4 regions of the Paenibacillus sp. FSL R5-0486 genome follow, and region 2 is predicted to be linked to each of the others. Evidence: riboswitches for the same ligand, from Rfam matches in the RefSeq annotation. Region 2 holds a riboswitch; each other region holds the start of a gene.
What was found. A riboswitch is a leader RNA that binds a small molecule or an ion and turns the genes downstream of it on or off. The one in region 2 is predicted to bind cyclic di-AMP.
Positions count from the first base shown of each region.

Region 1: another riboswitch for cyclic di-AMP. It lies ahead of MKY01_RS07315 (hypothetical protein); the one in region 2 lies ahead of MKY01_RS00150 (3D domain-containing protein).
Region 3: another riboswitch for cyclic di-AMP. It lies ahead of MKY01_RS10665 (C40 family peptidase); the one in region 2 lies ahead of MKY01_RS00150 (3D domain-containing protein).
Region 4: another riboswitch for cyclic di-AMP. It lies ahead of MKY01_RS18025 (3D domain-containing protein); the one in region 2 lies ahead of MKY01_RS00150 (3D domain-containing protein).

Region 1 covers NZ_CP150237.1:1,659,311-1,663,514, forward strand. The annotation lists tRNA gene MKY01_RS07305 (tRNA-Leu) at 385-467, shown strand; gene MKY01_RS07310 (glutathione peroxidase) at 617-1,096, opposite strand; cyclic di-AMP (ydaO/yuaA leader) riboswitch at 1,468-1,643, shown strand; gene MKY01_RS07315 (hypothetical protein) at 1,759-2,157, shown strand; gene MKY01_RS07320 (HAD family hydrolase) at 2,285-2,968, shown strand; gene MKY01_RS07325 (Nramp family divalent metal transporter) at 3,073-4,204, opposite strand, start outside.
Region 2 covers NZ_CP150237.1:31,987-36,190, reverse strand. The annotation lists gene rsmA (16S rRNA (adenine(1518)-N(6)/adenine(1519)-N(6))-dimethyltransferase RsmA) at 1-815, opposite strand, end outside; gene rnmV (ribonuclease M5) at 820-1,365, opposite strand; gene MKY01_RS00150 (3D domain-containing protein) at 1,521-2,705, opposite strand; cyclic di-AMP (ydaO/yuaA leader) riboswitch at 2,979-3,232, opposite strand; gene MKY01_RS00145 (TatD family hydrolase) at 3,474-4,204, opposite strand, start outside.
Region 3 covers NZ_CP150237.1:2,345,794-2,349,997, forward strand. The annotation lists gene MKY01_RS10645 (xanthine phosphoribosyltransferase) at 80-661, shown strand; gene MKY01_RS10650 (hypothetical protein) at 759-1,088, shown strand; gene MKY01_RS10655 (hypothetical protein) at 1,208-1,426, shown strand; gene MKY01_RS10660 (carboxymuconolactone decarboxylase family protein) at 1,569-1,898, shown strand; gene MKY01_RS10665 (C40 family peptidase) at 1,972-2,436, opposite strand; cyclic di-AMP (ydaO/yuaA leader) riboswitch at 2,442-2,573, opposite strand; gene pelA (pectate lyase) at 2,992-3,954, shown strand; tRNA gene MKY01_RS10675 (tRNA-Leu) at 4,131-4,204, shown strand, end outside.
Region 4 covers NZ_CP150237.1:4,059,588-4,063,791, forward strand. The annotation lists gene MKY01_RS18015 (hypothetical protein) at 1-106, opposite strand, end outside; gene MKY01_RS18020 (polysaccharide deacetylase family protein) at 260-1,051, shown strand; gene MKY01_RS18025 (3D domain-containing protein) at 1,159-1,833, opposite strand; cyclic di-AMP (ydaO/yuaA leader) riboswitch at 1,836-2,031, opposite strand; gene MKY01_RS18030 (amino acid ABC transporter ATP-binding protein) at 2,250-2,972, opposite strand; gene MKY01_RS18035 (ABC transporter permease subunit) at 2,959-4,204, opposite strand, start outside.

The sequences.
Region 1 (4,204 bases), 1.6 Mb from region 2:
TTTGCTTTATGTTTAAAAATCCGAATTATATGATAGTTATCATCCCATAAATGTCCGCTTTTTGTCAATAGTATCCGTGAAAATTAATGGATTAAATCTGGAATTTAATATTTGTGTTATTTTATATAACTTATTGTGTTATTTATGTGGTGAAGTTCATGGAGGACTATATATAAGGAAGGACTATATATAAATGAATCAAAAAGATCGGCTCTTACCGAAAAAGAGGGGATCAAATCTAATCATATGCAGTTCATGGGTAAAGATGACGAGATTATGCGATTTTTGATGAAAATGCCTAGCTGAAAAAGAAGTATTAAAAAATACTTTACTTTTAGTTCTGAACCCGGTATAATCAATTCTGTTGCCGATTATTTACGACATGCGGTCGTGGTGGAATGGCAGACACGCTATCTTGAGGGGGTAGTGGGCGTATGCCCGTGGAGGTTCGAGTCCTCTCGACCGCATCATATGAACGATTAAAAAGAAGCTTTCCATTAATGGGAAGCTTCTTTTTTTGTCTTTTTCGAACAGTATGACATCAAAGTTGAGAAAAAAAGGCCACCCATTACCGGGGCAATGCTGCTCTACCTTCCGGCTACGGGTGGCCTGTGTATTATTTTTGAAGTAAGTTCTTGATATCTTCTTCAATCTTGTCCGGTGTTGTTTTGGGAGCATAACGTTTAATGACCTGTCCGTTCTGATCCACGAGGAATTTGGTAAAATTCCATTTGATTGCTTTGGAGCCGAGCAGGCCAGGAGCCTCTGTGCTAAGGTGTTGGAAAAGAGGGTGAGCGCTTGAGCCGTTCACATCAATTTTCTCAAACATGGGGAAACTCACGCCATAATTCATCTGACAGAACTCGGCAATATCGTCGGAAGATCCTTTTTCCTGTGCAAACTGGTTGCTTGGGAAACCAAGAACTTCAAATGGAGCATCTTGAAACTTGTCTTGCAATTCTTGCAGACCTTTGAATTGAGGGGTAAGGCCGCATGAGCTTGCCGTATTCACAATCAGGAGCACTTTGTCACGGTAGTCGGACATTTCAACTTCTTGACCGCGAAGGGTATTCACTTTGTAATCGTAGACTGTCATCTAAATCGCCTCCATTTATTTACTCTTATATCTTCTATTATATTGGTTGCAATTAAATATTGCAAAACTAATATGGTGTTAAAAGCATCAAAACAGGCAAGTTGTGCAGAATACGTGAATGAATTGCGAAGTGATTTACGCCAGAGTGAGAATTAGATAGCCTTGAAGAGATGGATAGAGTATAACCTTATTGTAAGCGTTATTATGAACGAGTATTGGCAAAAATCTGCCGATTCGGTGATCTGTAAGGACTTTACACCGTCATGGCGGGGGTGTATGATTCATAACGTAATTTCAATTTAAACTAAATTGTACTTGAAAAACGAAACAAACGATAATATCGCTCGATCTTACCTTAAGATATACGAACGATGTTTTAATCGCTGAGTTTCCATTCATTAATGAATGGGAAACGGGGGAACCAACGGAATGCGCTGTCCAGGACAGTGGGCATTCATGGGGTGAATTTTCCGGTGACAGCCGGAAATAGGGCGACTCTCGCGCCCGAATCCGTCAGCTAACCTCGTAAGCGTTAAAGGGAGAGGCAACAAGCCGTACGCTGGTTCATGGTGTTTTCGCCATGGGTTATTTAAGAAGCGTTCGGGAGGCCTTGGTCCCCCACGCTTCTTTTTTGTTGTCTTTTCACGCCAAGGGAGGAACGAATGATGGATACTGAGATGATCTTAGTGACTGCTCCAAATGAAGCAGGACGCAAATTTATCAAATTGCTGATGTACAAAAAAATGCCGTTTGCCGTTCTAACCAACAGTGCAGGGGAAGAGCGCAGACTCCGTAGAATCGGAGTAGAACATGTCATTCGCATGAATACGGCTGCAGCTCAAAAATGGTTTTTGCCGCAGGGCAGCGTAGGCAACGTGTTTATTTTCGAGAACAGCCTGAATCTGACCTGTCGTTATTTACAGATCTGCCGTTCATGGACATCGAAATCCCTGTGCGTCATTACGGAGCAGAGTCATCCTAAGGGCATCTATCGGGGCATGGGCGCAGACCGGATTGTATATTCGCTCAATGGGGAAGTTGGCTTTCTCCTCAATGGTTAATGCCATAGCTTGTGATTGCTCAGGTGTAAGGTGCCTGTTATAATTGAATGTATCGATAAACGGAAGTTTGAGGAGACTCATGCAGGATGGTGAGTCTTCTTTTTTATGCTTACAAGGAGGAATTGGCGTGCCGGATGTAGGTGGATTGAAATGGTTGTTTTTTGATGTTGGAGATACGCTGGTGGATGAATGGGAGCCGGTTGATGATATTATCGGACAGTTTGTCCGTGAAGCTTGTGCTTTGGGGTATCCGGTGACAATTGAGGCGGTACGCGAACTGTTCGCGAACTGTTACCGAAAATATGAGCAATGGCCTATGAGAGTGGCAATTCGCACATTTGTTGAAGACGAGGGGCATCAAAAACAGATTCAGGACAAGCTGAAGTTTCAAAAAGATCTTGAACGTCCTTTTCCTTCAGCAGATTTTGTTCTTCAGCAGTTGTCACGGCATTATCGCATTGGCATTATTGCCAATCAGAGTCCTGGAACGGAAGAGAGACTGGAGAGTTACGGCTTGCGGAAGTATGTTGATGTTCTGGCATGTTCAGCTGAAGAAGGAGTGTCCAAGCCAGACCCTGAGTTATACGCTGTGGCCTTGAAGCAGGCCGGTTGTGAACCGGAGGAAGCCGTCATGATCGGAGATCGGATCGATAACGACATTATACCTGCTCGGAATCTGGGCATGCGTACGATTCGAATTATGCAGGGTTACGGAAGATTACAGCCAGAACTATCGGATGACAACCGTGCGGATTGGACTGTTGATTCATTGGATCAACTCCTGCCGTTACTGATGCCAAATCAGGATTAGATTCAGATGGTTGTTTATTGGATTGCAACAATAAAGGCTGATCAACTGGGTATAAAATACCGGAGTTGATCAGCCTTTTTAGTATTTAGCCAATTAAAATGAGATTAGAACAACCGGATCGTCTGAATGATCAGATATACATTCAGCACAACGATAATCGCGGCAATGACCCATGAGATGATTTTGAGCCACAATTTGTTGGCGAATGCACCCATGCTTTTTTTATCACTTGTGAACATCACCAGGGGAATTACAGCAAAGGGCAATTGAAGCGACAGCACGACCTGACTCAAAATGAGCAGTTCTTCTGTGCCATGTTCTCCTGCAATGGCTGTCACAATTACCGCCGGGATGATGGCGATCAGACGTGTGACCAGTCTGCGCAGCCAAGCCGGAATTCGAATGTTCAGGAAACCTTCCATAACGATCTGTCCAGCGAGTGTACCTGTAAGGGTAGAGTTCTGACCTGATGCTAACAGCGCCACACCGAACAAGATACTTGCAACCGTAGTACCCAATAGAGGTGTCAGCAGATGATAGGCATCTGCGATCTCGGCAACCTGCGTCATACCAGCACTGTGAAATACAGCGGCAGATACAATCAGGATGGCTGCATTGATGAACAGGGCCAGTGTCAGCGCAATCGTAGAATCCATGGTCGAGTACCGAATGGCTTCTTTTTTGCCCTGTGGTGTCTGTTCGATCTGACGGGTCTGCACAATGGAAGAATGCAGGTACAGATTATGCGGCATCACGGTTGCTCCGATAATACCAATGGCAATATAGAGCATGGCCGGGTTTTGCAGAATCTCAACATTTGGTACAAAACCATGGAGCACACCGCCCATATCCGGTTTCGCCAGAAACAGGTCAATACCGAAGCAGAGGGCGATGGTTGCCATCAGCACAATGACGAGAGTTTCCAAAGCGCGGAAGCCTTTGTTTTGCAGAACAAGAATCAGGAGTACATCAACTGCGGTGATGATAACGCCGTATAACATGGGGATGTTAAATAACAGTTTTAATGCGATGGCAGAACCAATGACTTCAGCCAGATCGGTAGCTGCAATGGCAAGCTCACACAGAATCCATAACATCATAACAACAGGCATGCTGAATCGTTCACGACAGGCTTGAGCCAGATCCCGTCCAGTGACGATACCGAGCTTGCCAGCCAGCGACTGAAGGACAACGGCCATCAGGTTCGATAACAGGATAACGGATAACAAGGTATAC
Region 2 (4,204 bases):
GGTTGAATACCTGCCTGCTCCAGCAGAATGTCTGCCTGTTCCCGGTTCTCCTTTGTGAAGAAACGTGCCTTCAAGTTGTTTGAGATTGTTTTTCTCCGCTGGGCAAAAGAAGCCTGTACCACTTCGAAGTAGTGTGCTTCATCCGGAATCTCCACTGGTGGCTGCTCACGCACTTTCAGCTTAATGACAGCTGATTCCACATTAGGTTGCGGAATGAAGACCGTAGGAGGCACAATACACACAAGTTCCGGCATACTGTAGTACTGAACTGCGATGCTTAGACTACCGTAGTCTTTTGATCCTGGTGCAGCAGCCATGCGTTCAGCCACTTCTTTTTGGATCATGACAACAATGCTGTCTACCGGCAGCTTCTCTTCCAGCAGTTTCATCATGATTGGAGTCGTTACATAATAAGGCAGGTTAGCTACGACACTGACTTTGTCCACGGATGCAAAATCCGTATTAAACAACTCAGCCAGATCAAGCTTCAACACATCCCCATGATGAACACGTACATTCGAATAAGGCTGCATCACTTCTCCCAGGATTGGGATCAAGCGCTGGTCAATCTCTACGGCTGTGACGGGACCGGCTACCCGAGCCAGTCGCTCCGTGAGGGCTCCAATACCCGGCCCGATCTCCAGTGCGCCCTTAGACTCGTCCAGATCGGCTGCATTAACAATTTTGTTCAGTATATTTTGATCGATCAGAAAGTTCTGACCCAGACTTTTCTTAAATGAGAATCCGTGTCTTTGAATAATCTCTTTCGTACGCTTGGGCGTTGCAATTTCAATCGTCTCTTCCATGTTCTTCATATGCTCACAATCCTTCACGTTCAATTTGCGCTAATGCTGTAGAGAATTCTTCCCGTGTAATCTGAAATACACTGAGACGTTTATGGAACTGCTTTCCGTTACAATATCCGATGCCCAGCAGATTGCCCATCTCCATGCGACGTGCAGCAGCCTGCGGATGTACAATAAGTCCTGCCGCGATCAGGTCCTCCCAATCGATCAGGCTCGGAGCACCTTCGTATGAAGTATGTACGCGCGCCAGAGCATGACGGATCGCCTCTGGTGAGGCATTCTCCACCCCAATGTCCCCTTTGCGCGTTGCATCGGCTTCCGGAATGAAGGCATGTTTGCAGCCTGGCACCTTGTTCGCAATAATTTTTCGAATGCGTTCGCCAGCATGATCCGGATCTGTCAGTACAATGACTCCCCGTCTCTCCTGAGCAAGCGCAATCCGCTTCAGAATGCGTTGGTTGATTGCTGATCCACCTGTTTCTATGGTATCGGCTTCCACGGCCCGACGGATAGCTACCGTGTCGTCACGGCCTTCCACCACAATGACTTCTTTTATCATGTTCCATTTCTTCCTTTCTAACGCAAAAAGAAGAGGAATATCCTCTTCTCTGCCAAACGGCGGGGGAGACTGAATTCAGACTCCTCCGCCGCATATTCCGCATGAATCATTCATGCAACTATTTTATAGCATTCCCATTTCAAAGTAAAACGATTTTAGTTCGCTTCCGGCTTCACCGGACCGATCACGTAGACCGTCTTGCCTTTCTTACGTCCAAAATTCAGGGCATGCTTCACACTGTCATAATACACATCAATTTTGTTGCCTTTAATGGCACCGCCTGTATCTTCCGCACGACGGAATCCCAGACCTTCGATATATACCCACCAGCCAATTGGAATGACTTTGGGATCAACCGCAATGGTGCGTCCTTCCGTTACACGAGTACCGGAAGCTGTTTTAGTTCCAATGCCAGGCTCTTCGGAAGAGTAAGCAGTCATGGATACATTTTTAAGTACTTTGGAGTATTTAAAAGAAGTCCCGGATACGGTAATCACTTTGCTGCCCGAGGCAGATGTTTTCTTCGAGTTCGTTGTTGTAGCCTTTTTGGTTGTTGAAGTTTGAGCCGATACGGTCTGAATCTCAGGTTCTTTCACGACCGGTTTTGCTTTTGTGCCGACAGCGATCACTTTATCTACACGATTATTAGCGACAGATTTGCCGACCATTTTTTTGGAGACCAATTCTCCATCCTGAAATACCTTTTCGATATGCTGTACAATTGTGCCTTCTTTGCCGTTCACAACGACACGGTTATCACCTTTGTACAAGCTAGGGTCAGCCGTTTTAATGACTTTGTAAGCGATCGGTTGCTCTACATCCACTGTACGCTTTGTTACGCGCACTACACGGATCTTCATCTCCGCTTTGATAGCAGTTCCAAGCGCCGGATACACTTTATCATTACTTTCAACTTGAATACCTGATTTTTGAATTGCATCTTCTACCGATGAATCGGTTGTATACAGAGTCTTGGTGTCTCCGTCTGCCGTAATGTTAACTGGAACGGCCCGCTCAATAACGATTCGGTCTCCATCTGTTAACGCCCCATTCATGGACATGGATACCTTATCGTGAGGGCTGACTGTGATCGACTGCTCCTCCAGCATTTCCTGAAGCATTCCTGTACGAGTCTCTACCACCTGAGCTTTGCCATCAATAACCAGTGAAATTTGTTTCCCGGCCTGACCGTAAACGACTAACAAGATCATGATTGTAAGCGCAATTGAGAAAATCGCGATCAATGCCATTTGACGCATGTTCTCATGCTTCCACCGCAACGCGAAAGACTTACTGGATGATCGTGACTCATGGGTCTCTTCTGGTTGGAATGTGCCCACTTCTCCGTCCTCCTTCATAGCCTCGCCGTCTAAAGTAATGCATGATGTCTTTGACGTGACTATACCAAATTTTCTACAGAACACAGATTGGACCAACATAATCCGGTTCTGCACCATGAATCAATCTTCGCAACATGATGTCATCCTCCTGAATACCTACCGTATGATGACAATATTTCTTTTATTCAAAAACAAAAAAGCCAAAGAAAGAGTGTAAGAGGAACTCTTTCGTGGCTTCCGAATGATTTTGAATATCGGAAATTCATGCACGAGGTTGCCTCTCTTTTTCCGCTTGCGAGGTTAGCTGTCGGGTTCGGGCGAAAGAGAGCCGCCCTATCTTGGGTCACCCGCTCATGGCGGACGCCCTTGAATTCACCCCGAGACCCAAAGAAGAAATCAAATACGGCTTCGCAGTTCCCTTCGCTGCTTTTGGGTCAGCGAACGTTGCGCATCGGCCAAATACACCGATGTTTAAGCCCTATTGGTTCCCCCGCTCTCCGTTAACGGAGACTCAGCGAGACTGATTCATGAAAGTAATGTTGTTTCATCGGAAAGTGTCCCTTTGTTCATCCCCCGAACATCTGTCCAATTTTCCGCACAACAATTCACTGAAAAGATGATATCCTGTTTTGATGCATGTTGTAAAGCGTTGATCAAGTACGTTTTTCTGAATATTTGGTTAAAATATTGTAATATTCTTGATTTATTTGGATCAAAGGGCAAATTACCTCCGCTTACCTGCCTTTTTCACCTCATTTGCTCGTTTTTTTAACGAATCCCAAATCGTTCCATGGCATTTTTGGTTGTTATTGCAGCAATTTCCTCCACCGAAATGCCTTTAATTTCCGCAGCTGCCTCTGCAACCAGACGTACATGCGCTGTCTCATTTCGCTTCCCACGATAAGGGTGCGGTGTCAAATATGGAGCATCTGTTTCAATGAAAAACCGGTCCATAGGAACCTTCTCCAGCACCTCTTTGGGTTGCTTTGCATTTTTGAATGTGATCGGTCCTCCGAAGGAGAGATGGAAGCCCATATCGAGGCAACTTTTTGCTGTTTCCCAGCTGCCCGAGAACGAGTGCATCACACCACCAACTTCACCCGCCTTCTCTTCACGCAAAATTCTTATGATATCCTCATGCGCATCCCGATTATGGATGACAATTGGCATGTTCACTTCACGCGCCAAAGCAATTTGTTGTCGTAATACGCGATGCTGTATTTCTTTTGGTGAAGTATCCCAGTGATAATCCAATCCAATCTCACCGATCGCAACCACTTTTTCATGCTTGCATAAAGATGCAATCCACTCCAAATCGCCCTCCTGCATTGTGATCGCATCTACGGGATGCCAACCTACAGCTGCATATATAAAGTCATATGTTTCGGCGAGTTTCATTGTGGTTGGAATTGTCTCCCGGTTAAAACCAATGTTGATCATGCGACCAACTCCTGCATCTACAGCACGCTGAATCATGTCCTCGCGGTCCTCGTCGAATT
Region 3 (4,204 bases), 2.3 Mb from region 2:
CGTCAAGGCAATTTCGCTTGAACTTATAGATAGATATATGATACTTTTACCTCATAGGATAGGCTTGGGAGGTCAAATCATGGAATTATTGAAACAACGAATTTTACAAGAAGGTGTGGTTATCTCGGATCAAGTATTAAAGCTGGATGGTCTGTTGAACCACCAGATTGATCCTGCATTAACGATGGAGATGGGACGTGAGTTCGCTGCCCGTTTTCGTGAAAGTGGAGTAACTCGGGTAATCACGGTAGAATCCTCAGGGATTCCGGTTGCGTTTGCCGTAGCCTATGAACTGGGGGTGCCACTTGTATTCGCCCGTCGCAAAAAAACACTTCTGGCTGATCCTGATGCTTACTGTGAACGTGTACCGTCCTTTACCAAAGGAATTGTAACTGACATTATGGTATCTCGCGAGTTCATTCATGAGAATGACCGCATTTTGTTCATTGATGATATTATTGCCAATGGAGATGCCGCTCGTGGCGTCATCAAAATTATCGAGCGTTCCGGTGCGGAACTCGTCGGATTCGGCGTTGTGGTCGAGAAAAGTTTCCAGGCAGGGGCACGCACGATTCGTGAACAGGGTATTCCGGTGGAAGCCTTGGTACGCATTCGTTCCCTGAACGATGGAACAGTACAATTTGACGATAACGAAATGTGACATTTTAAAGGAATAGGGCCTATTTTTTGAACTATGCCTTTGCATGACCGCCGATTTCATTTATAATGGGGTTATGTTAGGGAGAGGAGGCAACACCATGGGGAACCAACCGGCAACAGAACAATTTTTTAATGATAAGCTGGCGGAATCGAAAGTTCATTTTGAACGTGCCCTGGATTGTAAACATACGGAATTCGATGACCTTTATCCCTATATGATTGAACATCCTCAATTTTTCTGGTACAAACGCTATGTTGCCTGGTCAGAATTACTGACGATTGTAGGCTTGTGCGAAGAGTTGTCCTTCTCTTGGAAAGAACAATTTACACCGCATCAAGTGGAGTACCTTGAAGAACGTGTGATGTCCGCCAAAGTGCTTGATTTTTGGTTCGAGAAGAACGACAGCAAAGAGCACGCGCAGCGGTAACTTTCAGTCGGGACATAATTTCGAATGACATGACAGTCCAATACAGTCACGTGAGACCTAAATGACTTTTCATTTAGGTCTCTTTTTGTAAATAAATTTGAAATATAGGAGCCATGAAGATGATTAGTGATACAGAATTGGACGCCCTGCGTCTGTCAGGTGAGAAAGTTAGAGTCGTACGGGACGAGCTGGAATCGAACGACGTGAAGGGGATTGTGGTTGCCTGGGATGGCGAGCAGGTACTTATCCGTCGTCAGAATCGACGTGTCGTTAAGCTGGACCGAGGTTACAGCTATCAGCTGTTCAGCGAGCCGCGCCAGAGTCCACTTAGTGAGTAACAGCTGATAATTATGGCAGTGGCCATGAGCGTTAAATGTTTGGAATTACCATGATTTCTTGGCATAATTGGCTCACTGGGGAGAGAAGATAGGTACAGTGAGGAAGATCTGTAACTATAGCCGAGAGGGTGTGCTACAAGCCATGACATTGATGAATGATAAAGTTCATGCCTACAAGGATCAGATTGGAGCATTAAGCGATGTACTGCCAGGTGTGGTGAAGTCGTATCATGAGTTTACTGGAGAATGTTTCCAACCTGGTGTGATTGATGCGAAGACAAAACAGCTAATTGCGCTTGGCATTGGATTATTCGCCAACAATGAGGTATGTACCTTCTACCATGTAGAAGAAGCCCGTGCTAAGGGCGCAACAGATCAGGAGATTATGGAGACCGTAGCCGTGGCTGGAGCTGTTGGTGGAGGACATGCCCTGTCTCAGGGTGCGATGCGAGTGCAGAAGGCGCTGCATTAGTAAGCAATGCAACATACATTTTTAAGTGCAAAAAAGGCATCCGGTTAATAACCGATGCCTTTTTGTATGTGAATCACATTTTACCTAACATTTTATCATACATAAACTGTCCAGTTACCCGACGTGCTGTTACATAACGATCATTGAAGTATGGATTCGATAACTTCGTGATGCTTACACCTTTACTGCTGGAGGCATGAGCGAATTGTCCGCCGCCGATATATACACCTGTATGTGAAATGCCTTTGCCTGTTGTATTAAAGAACACGAGATCACCTGTCCGAACATTGCTCTTGGATACGGGAGTACCTGCTTTGGCTTGCTGCTGCGAAGTACGTGGCAATTCAATGCTGTATTTGTTGAAAAGATATCTCATAAAACCAGAACAGTCGAAGCCGGCTACAGTTGTGCCACCCCATTTGTAAGGAATACCTGTCATGTTGTTCACTACGGAGTTGATACTGCTTGCCTCTGTGCTTGTTGCCCCGGATGTAAATAATACAGCTGCTCCAAAAATGGAGATAATCAGTTTTTTCAAAATCAATGTTCTCCCTTCGATGCCTACGGAGTTAGCTAAGGGTTCGGTAGAAGGTTCCCTATATTTCCTATGTATAAGAATAATTCACCCAAATTGGTTCCCCCGTTTTCAAACATGAAACTCGGCAATGAATAATTAAGTTTTTGTAACTATTTGAAACTATATTGCATAAATGCGTAATTGTCAAACCCATTTAAAACCCTTCGTAATACCTCAATGTTAGCGGAATTAAGGTTTTTATATGAAAGAAGGGATCAAGTTTGGGTATCATTCATGACAAAAACGTCATTATTGGTTCGTTTAATACGAATTTGGATAAATAAATAGGTTTGTCATGAGTTAAAAGAACTATCCCGTTATGTAGAATTAGAGAGATTATATTCATTAAGTTGCATATATTGACAAAAATCGTTTTTTTGCATATTATCTGATTATCCAATCCACATATTGGATTAAAATTGATTTTATTATGCGATAAATACAAATAAAGGAGGTTTGGGGCGTATATCATAGGTAAAGTAGAAGTGGAAGATTTATAAAAACGAACATAGGAGAGTGTTACATTTGAAAGCGAAGAAAATAATTACTTTTGTCCTGGCATGTACGATGGTGTTCTCAGTAGTTGGAATGGCAGTTCTCCCTTTAGGGACGGTATCTGCTGCAGATGCGTCGGGTACTACAGCGAGTATTTCTGATATTTTGAAGAACCAGCTACCGGATGGAGGTTGGAGAAAAGATTATAAACAGACAAGTGGAGAGTGGGCAAAGTCCACGATAGACAACAAGGCTACATACTCAGAAATTAGAAGATTGGCGAAGGAATTTAAAAAGACGAATGATCCGCGTTACTCCACAGCTGCAATCAAAGGAATTAACTTTTTGATCAACATGCAGTATTCAAACGGCGGGTGGCCACAAGTTTACCAAAGCTCCGGATACCACAAGCACATCACTTACAATGATGATGCCATGATTAATGTAATGATCATGCTGGATGAAGTAGCAGCACGCAAAGGTGATTTCTCATTTATCGACAGCACACTTGCTAACCGCAGTAAAAATTCAGTTGCCAAAGGTGTTGAGGCGATTCTGAATACACAGGTCGTTTCAGGTGGTAAGCTGACAGCATGGGGACAACAACATGATTCCAGCTCTCTTAAACCAGCGAGCGCAAGAATCTACGAAGTGCCATCGCTGACAGCTGGAGAGAGTGTAACGATTGTTAAATTTCTAAAAACCAGACCTGCTAACGCTAAAATTACCGCATCCATTAAAGGAGCGGAGGCTTGGTTTAACAAAGTGAAAATTACGGGTTACAAGTATGAAAGAGCTAATGGAGATAGTAAAATTATCGCTGATTCCAAAGCTGCACCAATTTGGGCACGCTTCTATGAGATCGGAACGGATAAACCAATCTTTATTGGTCGTGACGGGGTAGTAAAATACAAATTAAGTGATATTGATAAAGAAAGAAGAGGCGGTTATGCATGGTATGGCAACTGGCCTTCCAAGCTGTAATTTGTAGTATGCTTCCGTATTAATGAACCAAACTATTAGCAGCAGTTAAAGGTAAAGCCCGAATCGACATGGACGTCTGATTCGGGCTTTATTGTTATTATTTTCAGTGTTGACATGATAGATTACGCATGATATATTATTTCTTGTCGCCGATATCGATGACGGAGATACAATATGCGGTCGTGGCGGAATTGGCAGACGCGCACGGTTCAGGTCCGTGTGGGCTAACCCCCGTGGAGGTTCGAGTCCT
Region 4 (4,204 bases), 3.2 Mb from region 2:
TTGCTACGGCGCCAATATGCGCCTTTCCTCCGGTAACGAGAAAAACCTTATCTTCTCCTGCTTCAATCACCTGTAAACGTATGGATTTCAAATCATATGTACTCATACCCATCCACCTATCCTTTTCTATATGTTATGTATGGAGGAATTATGGCTGTCATAAGATAAATCCGCAATGAAACTTCTCACACTACGCATATTTTATGGAACCCCCGGGCATACCAAGGAGAACGTCATTTTGGAAAAGGAGGCCGTTATTATGCGCGTACGCCTCATTATGCTGATGGTTATCGTTATTTTTCTCGGGGGATCTCATGCTCCAGTTTCATCGCGGGATGTTTCAAGCCCGCCAAGTGAATCAGTATCAGGTTCGGATTCTGCGGAAGAAGAACAACTGACATTGGGACAATTACGTCAAAAATATGCCGATACGTTCAAAACCAATGGTCCTTCAACCAAGAAGGTTGCACTGACTTTTGATGATGTACCTGATCCACGATTTACTCCACAAGTACTGGATGTATTGAAGAAATACAATGTCAGAGCTACATTCTTCATCGTGGGTAGTCGTGCTGAGAAACATCCGGATCTGGTGAAACGCATCGTTAAGGAAGGGCATATGGTTGGTAATCACAGCTACAATCATCCTGAATTCAGTAAACTGTCGATGAATGCCTTTCGCAAACAAATTTTACATACCGGGGATATTATCCAACGTTTGGCAGGATATACGCCCAAGATGATTCGGCCACCTTATGGAGACATTAATGAAGAACAGCTGAGATGGGCTGCCAAACAACACTATAGCATTGTGAACTGGAACGTAGACTCCCTGGACTGGAAAGGCCTTTCAAAGGAACAGGTGAAAGATAACATTCTTTCTGCCGTAAAACCCGGCTCCATCGTTCTGCAACATGCTGGAGGCGGTGTAGGGTCAAACCTGAACGGCACGATTGAGGCTTTGCCTGAAATTATTGAGGAACTACGTAATCGGGGATATGAACTGGTCACCTTGGACGAAATGCTGGGATTGCCCAAGGCCAAAGATTAAGATGACCGTGGTAGAAATAAATGAGAATATTAAAAGGGTGCTGTTCAATCGCGAATTAGCGACTGGCAGACACCCTGTTTGAATTCATTTTAAATGTTCTTTTCTCTCTACTTCAGAATGTACAGCTCGATATCCTGAAAACCAAATGAGCTTACAGACTGTTTGCTACCCGGGATAAAGATATCAATCCGGTGACCTTTGATTGCACCGCCCACATCCCGCGCTGTGGCTACAAAAGCTTGTTTTGGCAATCCTGGATGGCTGTGACCAGTTACCAGTACTTTGGTTCCAAGTGGAATTACACTTGGATCAACTGCAATCGTACCCAGTTCAAGGTCATTTCCGAAATAATCGACTGCACCCCAGCCTCCATTTTCAGACGGATCTGCAGAGTATGCCGTTGCTTTTACGTTCACAGCTTTGCTGTAATCGAATGTTTTACCCCAGGCTTGAACAACTTTGTTATCTGCGTTGACGTCCAAGCTTGCTGTAGCAACAGTCTTCGCTTGGGTCTTGCTCTCCGTTGCCGCAGCGGCTGCTACATTGTTTGCCTTACCGGGAATCGTAATTTTCAAACCACCATAAATGTTGTAAGCCGAAATGTCGTTGTTTGCTTTAATTAACGTGTTGAGTGCTACTCCATATTGTTTTGATAAGGTGTAGAAGGTATCCCCTTCTTTGGCCACATGAACTGAATCGGCGTGAGCCGGAACGGCTTGAATGAGCATTGCTGTTGTCATTAATGCTACTGCTGTTTTGGCTATACGTTTCTTGTTAATCATGGTCTTCCTCCCTCATTGTGCCTGCGAAGTTAGTTGTCGGATTCGGATGAGGAGCCCACCCTATAGGTTCTTCGTTACATTTGAAACGTTATGTACCCAATTCACCCCAAGCAGTGTGCTGTAGATCTTTCCCCCTGCACAATCTGCATCGTTACATCCCCCGCACTCCCTATCCGGAAGTTTCGGCAGAGTTCAATATATCACAATTTTGTAACCTGAACTTGTAGTAATTCTTACCAAATGGTTTTTAGCATGTAAGCATTTGTAAGAATACTGGTTAATTCAGAAAGTTTGGTTGACCCGATTCCTTTATATTTGGTAACAGAATAGTTACTTTTCCGAATCCATACGTCATTATTATCCATAAAAAATAGCGTTACCGACTCGAAGTCAGTAACGCTATTTGATCACATCGTTTAGAGTACTTTCGCAAGAAAATCACGTGTACGTGAATTTTTGGGTGCTCCAAACACCTCATCAGGTGTTCCCTCTTCCACAATAACCCCGCCATCCATGAACAAGATGCGGTCTCCCACTTCACGTGCGAAACCCATCTCATGGGTTACGATGACCATCGTCATTCCGCCTTCTGCAAGACGTTTCATGACATCCAGCACTTCGCCGACCATCTCAGGGTCCAGTGCCGACGTAGGCTCGTCAAACAGCATCACATGCGGCTGCATGGCCAATGCTCTAGCAATGGCGATCCGCTGTTTCTGTCCACCAGACAGCTGATTCGGGAATGTATCTTTTTTATCGTACAAGCCCACGGTGTTAAGCAGATCAGAGGCAATTTTCTCCGCTTCCTGAGTGGATTGTTTCTTCACTTTAATCGGAGCAATCGTGATGTTTTGCTGTACCGTTTTGTGTGGGAACAGGTTGAAGTGCTGGAACACCATGCCCATTTTCTCACGAGTTGCGTTAATGTTATGCTTGGGGTCCGTGATTGACACGCCTTCAAAATCAATCTCTCCTGAGGTAGGCTGTTCCAGCAGATTCAGACAACGTAAGAAAGTACTTTTACCTGAACCGGAAGGACCGATGACCACGACAACCTCACCTTTGCCAATCGTCACGTTAATGCCCTTAAGCACATCGTTATTTCCATAAGATTTGTGTAATTGTCTAACGTCTATCACTTGCACTCAACTTCCTTTCCAGTCGTCCCAGCAGCTTGGACAAAATGAACGTCATTACAAAGTAGATGGCTGCTGCAATCAAAAATGGACTCAACCCTTGGTACGTAATGTTCTTGACTACACTTGCCTGATACATAATATCCACCATACCGATAACGGAGATAATGGAGGATTCTTTGATGATAGTTATGAATTCATTACCGATCGCTGGTAATACAGCTTTGAAGGCTTGTGGCAATATGATATAACGCATCGCGGCGCCTCTTCCCATACCTAATGAACGCGCTGCCTCCAACTGACCACGATCCACACCTTGGATACCTGCACGGAAAATCTCCGCCAGATAGGCACCACTATTGATTGAAAGTGTAATGATACCTGCCTGAAGTGCAGTGAAGTTAATGCCAAAGCTCAGGGAAAAACCATAGTAAATAATCATCAACTGTACCAACATCGGTGTGCCACGGATCACTTCAACGTAAGCCGTACCGATCCAGCGCAAGATTGCAGCGTCATGCAAACGGAACAAACAGATGATCAATCCAATAATTACCCCGAAGATAACCCCAAGTGCAGACAACAGAAGTGTGTATCCTACACCTGTAGCATAGAAACTTTTGTACTCCCAGAATACTTGGAAAATATTTTGTGATTTGTTCGCTTTATCCGCCATCAAGAGGCTGGCGTCCGTCACCATCTGATTGATTTTATCTTCGCTTTTCAGTCGCTCCAGTGTTCCATTTACTGCAGCTAGCAGCTCGGTATTACCTTTACGAATCCCGATTGCCGCTTCTGCTTGCTCTTCGTCCGGAACAGCAGCAGCAAGTCCAATGATATCGTCCAGATAACCTACAGCAACGGTATCTTCAACGATTGCCGCGTCAATGCGTTTTGTTTGCAGTTGAAGCACGATATCCGAGATTTTATCCAGCGCAGTAAGCTTCGCTCCTGGAATACTCTGTCCGATCGTTTCCTGAATGGAGCCTTTCTGAACGCCAATCTTCGCATTTTCAAGTTCTGCCATGGTTGGATATTTGTCTTTATCCACATTGCGAACCATAATCACTTGTTTTGATTTATAATAGGTGTCGGAAAAATCGATACTTTTCTTCCGCTCATCCGTCGGCGTCATACCTGAAATCACCAGATCAACACGCCCGCTCTGCAATGAAGGCAGAAGACCGTCGAAGCCCATATCCTCAATCACAAGCTCAGCGCCAAGATCTTTGGCA